Regions from separate parts of the Ruminococcus sp. AM26-12LB genome, predicted to be linked through region 1. Evidence: predicted binding sites of a transcription regulator. Region 1 holds the regulator's gene; the other holds the start of a gene.
The links. Region 1 encodes LexA, which represses DNA repair genes until DNA is damaged. Its sites were predicted from a motif close to CNAACANNTGTTNG; they were not measured.
Positions count from the first base shown of each region.

Region 1 (3,197 bases):
GGCTATACGTATACTTACCGGACTCTGGAACAGCTGAATAAAGCGAATCCGGACACAGAGTATTATTTTATCATCGGTGCAGATTCGCTTTTTAATTTTGATACCTGGATGGAACCGGAACGCATTTGTCAGGAAGCAGTACTGGTAGTGGCAACCAGAGATCATACTCCATTGAAGGAACTTGATCAGCAGATGCAACTTCTGTCACAGAAGTATAACGGGAATTTTATTCGACTGGATACCATGAATATTGATGTTTCCAGTGAGCTGCTCCGTTCCTGGCATGAAAGCGGGCAGAGTCTCCGCTATTATGTTCCCAAGCCTGTGATTTCCTATATTGAGAAAAACGATATCTATAAAGGAAATGATTCAGATGGGAAAATATGATTTTATCAAGATAAAAAAGAAACTTTCCAAATATCTGGATGAGGCCAGATTTGAGCATACAATGGGGGTTATGTACACTTGTGCTGCGCTTGCCATGGTTTATGATTATGATCTGGAGGATGCACAGGCTGCAGGACTTCTTCATGACAGTGCAAAGTGTATTCCTAATAAAAAGAAACTGAAGCTGTGCAGCCAGCATGATATTCCGGTATCAGATTTTGAAAAGGATCATCCGTTTCTTCTTCATGCCAAACTGGGGGCTTATGTGGCCAGCAGTAAATATGATATTAAAGACGAAGAGATCCTGACAGCGATCACTTATCATACAACAGGAAGACCGGGAATGAGCCTTCTTGAGAAGATCGTATATATTTCAGACTATATTGAACCAATGCGTGACAAAGCTCCGAATCTTGCGAAGGTGCGAAAGATTGCTTTTGAAGATCTGGATGAGTGTATGTATGAGATTTTAAAGGATACACTGGAATATCTGGAGGAAAATCCCAAGGAAATCGACAGTACGACTAGGGATGCTTATGTTTATTATAAAGAACTCCATGACAGAAAAATGCAGGATGCAGCCAACAGACAGGAGGATTAAAATTCTATGAGTATCGAAAAAGAGATGGTCCGGATCGCCTGCAAGGCACTGGATGATAAAAAAGCAAAGGATATCAAGATTATTGATATCCATGAGGTTTCCGTGATCGCAGATTATTTTGTGATTGCAAGTGCTTCCAACCAGAATCAGGTACAGGCAATGGTTGACAATGCAGATGAAATGCTTGGCCGTGCCGGATATGAAGCAAAACAGATCGAGGGAACCAGAAACTCCAGCTGGGTCCTCATGGATTACGGTGATATGATCATCCATATCTTTGATGAGGAAAACAGACTTTTCTACGATCTTGAGAGGATTTGGAGAGACGGCAAGATTCTTGATGCGGAAGAATTTCTTGGTGAGAATGAGTAAAATTTGTTATATTAGTTTACTGTAAAAATATTATGTGAACTAAATAAGAAGAAATCAAAAAGCAGAAGTTTTCTGTTGAAAAAGAAAAGAGAGATATCTTTGTGGGGCTGTACAGCTACCTTAAAGATATCTCTCTTTTTAAATCACATTACATTGGGTGGGATCTGTTGTTTATATTTTCATGAAAAGAAACGAAATACACCAAATACTTTGCCGAGGATCTGCAGATTACCGGTGATGATGATCGGTTCCATATTGTCGTTCTCCGGCTGAAGTCGATAATAACCATTTTCTTTGTAGAAAGTCTTAACTGTTGCAGAATCATCGATCAGAGCAACTACCATGTCGCCGTTTTCTGCTGTTGCCTGCTGCTTTACAAGAACCTGATCTCCATCAAAAATACCTGCATTGATCATACTGTCGCCTTTGACAGTCAGCATGAAACTTTGTTCATTGGGCATATATTCAGCCGGGATCGGAAAGTAAGCATCGATATTTTCCACTGCCAGGATCGGCTGTCCGGCAGCAACAGTGCCTACAAGAGGAACATTGACAACCTCGCGGCGGACCAGATTGAAATTATCATCAATGATCTCGATCGCACGGGGCTTGGTGGCATCTCTGCGGATATATCCGTTTTTTTCCAGAGCTTCCAGATGGGAGTGAACGGAAGATGTGGATTTCAGGTTTACTGCTTCACAGATTTCACGGACGGAGGGCGGAAAACCTCTGTTAAGGATCTCATTTTTCATATAATCCAGTATTTCCTGCTGCTTTTTACTGATTCTGCCATATGTCATGTGTACTTACCTCCCTGGGTTGATTTTATCTGCTGTCGACCATAATATGACAGCATCACGAAATTATATTTTGAATAGTATAACATACTTTTGAAAAAATGGCAAACGGATATTCGGAAAGTATGTTCGCACGTTTTAAAGCTTGTATTCATTTAAATAAAATGTTACAATAAAACGAACTTTAAGAGATGAACGATGTAAAGGAGGCATTCATTTGCCGGATAATAAAGTACATTCCGGAAAAACTCCGGGATTCTTAGCAAAGCTTCGTAAAATTTTTGGTCTGAACATTGGAACTGTAATGTTCGGAGCAATTTTTATCTATATGATCTTTAGTGTGATTCTTTATCTTACAGCTTCTCATATGGAATCTTATCAGGTTCCCTCCGGTCCGTTATCCATGAATGAGACATACACAGGGCTGGCGATCATGACAGAGAACGTAGTGCAGGCAGATGCGGGCGGTTACGTTACATATTACGCAAGGGAAGGTACCAAGATCAATGCCAACGGTGCTGTCTACAGCCTGAACAGTTCAAGATCTGCAGACAATGTAACCTCTCTGAGCAGAGAGGAACTGGCGGATATACGCAGTAATATGCAAAGCTTTTCCAAAGGATTTGATCCCAGCAAATTCAACAGTGCCTATAGTTTTAAATATCAGCTCAATGGAAGCATCCTTCAGTATGCTTCAGACAGTTCGGGAGCTTCTTCTGCAAGCACGACGTCTGAAGATGGAGAGGAAGCCACAGTTACAACTATAGTTTCCAGTGATCCAAATATCCGCCGTGCGCAGACAGACGGGATCATCCTGTATTCTACAGATGGCTACGAAACCAAAACCGTTGATAATGTCACAGCTGCTGATTTTGATCAGAATTCCTATCAGGAAACGGATCTGAAAACAGATGGACAGATAAAGGCCGGAGATGATATTTATACGATCATTACAGATGAACTCTGGAGTCTTTTGATCCCTTTAAGTGAGAAGCAGGCTGCTAATCTGAAGGAGCGTACATCGATCCGCGTCAAGTTCC
Region 1 covers NZ_QUJX01000006.1:103,438-106,634, forward strand. Annotated here, with positions in the region: gene nadD (nicotinate-nucleotide adenylyltransferase) at 1-387, shown strand, start outside; gene yqeK (bis(5'-nucleosyl)-tetraphosphatase (symmetrical) YqeK) at 374-988, shown strand; gene rsfS (ribosome silencing factor) at 995-1,360, shown strand; gene lexA (transcriptional repressor LexA) at 1,540-2,160, opposite strand; gene DW694_RS06020 (HlyD family efflux transporter periplasmic adaptor subunit) at 2,375-3,197, shown strand, end outside.

Region 2 (3,197 bases), on a different contig from region 1:
TTTTTGAAAAAAAATATAAAAAAACTGTTTCTGGCAGCAGGACTTCTGGCTATGACAGGAGCTCTGCTTACCGGATGTGGTTCAAAGAAGAAAAATGCAGAAGAGGAAAGTGTGATCAAAATCAGTACAGCGCCGGAACCGACTGCCACTCCTGATCCGAAAACTGTAGATCCGGATGCAGTGACGAGCAATGGAAATCTGACAATGGTCAATGAGTACCTGGCAGAAAACGGCAGCGAGGCATTGGGGATCGATGGCGTGACACCGACACCGGCTGCTTCAGACGGAAGTACGGATAATGCGGATAGTGCCGGTGAAGATACAAGCTCCGATGAGGATAATGATACATCAGGTAGTGGTGGAGAGGAAGGAGCCATGGATGGAGAATGAGGCGAAAAAACCGCTGGAGCTCTATATCCATATTCCGTTTTGTGTAAAAAAATGCGATTACTGTGATTTCCTTTCCGGACCTGCCGGAAAAGAGAGGCAGCGTGAATATTTCCAGGCTCTGGAAAGGGAGATTGCCGCTGTTCCGGATTTTTCGGACAGGGAGATCACCACAGTTTTTATCGGCGGAGGAACACCTTCCGTGCCGGATCCGTCTCTTGTTGGAGAGATGCTGGATCAGATCAGAAATAAGTTTTTTGTGGCCCCGGATGCTGAGATCACCATCGAAGCAAATCCGGGGACTTTATATAAAGAAAAACTTCAGATATATCTGGAACACGGGATCAACCGACTGAGTCTGGGGCTTCAGTCCCCGCAGAATCGGGAATTAAAGATCCTTGGAAGGATCCATACGTGGGAAGAGTTTCAGGAGAGCTTTTTTATGGCAAGGGATGCAGGCTTTTCCAACATCAATATCGATCTGATGAGTGCCATTCCGGAACAGACCTATGCAGACTGGGAAAAAAATCTCCGCACGGTGGCAGGGCTTTCGCCGGAACATATTTCCGCCTACAGTCTGATCATTGAGGAAGGCACTCCTTTCGGGGAGAGAAAGCTGAAATTGCCGGATGAGGATACGGAGTACCGTATGTATGAGAATACGGCAGGGATCCTGGAGGAATATGGGTTTCATCAGTACGAGATCTCCAATTATGCGAAAGGCGGGCGGGAATGCCGCCATAATAAGGGATACTGGCAGAGGATCGATTATCTGGGACTGGGACTTGGGGCGTCTTCACTTCTGGATCATATGCGTTTTTCCAATACTGCGGATATGAAGGAATATATTGGAAACAGTGCGTTTCCGGATAAGATCCGCCAGAATATGGAAAGCCTTACAGAGGCAGATGAGATGGCTGAGTTTATGTTTCTGGGGCTTCGGATGACAGAGGGCGTTTCAATGGAAGCGTTTGCGGAATATTTCGGAAAAAATATGGAAAACGTTTACGGAGAGGTCCTGAAAAAACATCTGGAGATCGGAATGCTGGAACAAAAAGGAGACAGGATATATCTTTCGAGAAAGGGAATCCATGTGAGCAATGGAGTGATGGCGGATTTTCTGCTGTAGAAAAATTTGTCGATTTTTTTACCTTGACGAACGAATGTTCTGGCAGTATACTGATAAAAAATCAGAAGTTTTACAGCGGAATAAGAGAGGTAGATTCTGCTGTTGAGAAGAATACCGGAGTATTTTTTATGACCGGACAGAGTAGGAGGCTTTCATGTCAGCAGAAGCAAACGATAAGAAGCGTTTTATCAGGATACGCGGAGCCAATGAGAATAATCTTAAGAATCTTAGCGTCGATATTCCCAGAGACCAGTTTGTGGTACTTACCGGACTCAGCGGCTCCGGTAAGTCATCTCTTGCATTTGATACCATTTATGCAGAGGGACAGAGACGTTATATGGAGTCACTTTCTTCCTATGCGAGGCAGTTCCTGGGACAGATGGAGAAACCGGATGTGGAGAGTATCGAGGGCCTTCCGCCGGCAATCTCCATTGATCAGAAGTCAACGAACCGGAATCCCCGTTCTACAGTGGGTACGGTAACGGAGATCTACGATTATTTCCGACTTCTGTATGCCCGTGTGGGAATCCCGCACTGTCCCAAATGTGGAAGGGAAATCCGCAAACAGACGGTAGATCAGATGGTGGATCAGATCATGACGCTTCCGGAACGCCAGAAGATCCAGCTTCTTGCACCGGTAGTGCGGGGCCGCAAGGGAACCCATGTTAAACTTCTGGATCAGGCCAGAAGAAGCGGATATGTGAGAGTGCAGATCGACGGAAATCTCTATGAGCTTTCTGAGGAGATCAAGCTGGATAAGAATATCAAACATAACATTGAGATCGTTGTGGATCGACTTATTGTGAAACCGGGAATAGAGAAGCGTCTTTCCGATTCCATTGAAACCGTGCTGGATTTGGCGGATGGCCTGCTGGTAGTAGACACTATGGACGGGAAGCTTCTGAATTTCAGTCAGAGTTTTTCCTGTCCGGATTGCGGCATCAGCATTGATGAGATCGAACCCAGGAGCTTTTCCTTTAATAATCCATTTGGTGCCTGCCCGCAGTGTCTGGGTCTTGGATATAAGATGGAATTTGATATCGATCTGATGATCCCGGATAAGAAACTGAGTATCAATGAAGGGGCTATCGCTGTTCTCGGATGGCAGTCCTGTACCACGCAGGGAAGCTTTTCCAGAGCGATCCTGGATGCCCTGGCAAGGGAATATGAATTTTCTCTGGATACACCTTTCTGCGAGTATCCGAAGAAGGTCCAGGATATCCTCATCCATGGTACCGGCGGTCATTCTGTGAAGGTTTATTATAAAGGACAGCGGGGAGAGGGCGTTTACGATGTGGCGTTCCCGGGACTGATCCGCAATGTGGAGCAGAGATACCGTGAAACCGGTTCCGAGGCTATGAAGCAGGAATACGAGAGCTTTATGCGGATTACTCCGTGCACCACATGTAAGGGACAGAGGCTGAAGAAGGAGTCCCTGGCAGTGACCGTGGCGGATAAGAATATTTATGAAGTGACCAATATGCCGGTACAGAAGCTGCAGGGCTTTCTCCGCGATCTGAAGCTTTCAAAGCAGCAGGAGCTTATTGGAAGGCAGATCCTGAAGGAAATCCGCGCCAGGGTTGGATTTCTGGCAGAGGTTGGCCTGGAGTATCTTTCACTTGGAAGAGCTACCGGAACCCTTTCCGGCGGAGAGGCTCAGAGGATCCGTCTTGCCACACAG
Region 2 covers NZ_QUJX01000011.1:78,379-81,575, reverse strand. Annotated here, with positions in the region: gene DW694_RS09725 (hypothetical protein) at 4-390, shown strand; gene hemW (radical SAM family heme chaperone HemW) at 380-1,516, shown strand; gene uvrA (excinuclease ABC subunit UvrA) at 1,671-3,197, shown strand, end outside.
Region 2: a site for LexA is predicted at 1,544-1,557, ahead of uvrA (excinuclease ABC subunit UvrA). Genes of this name have one in related genera too.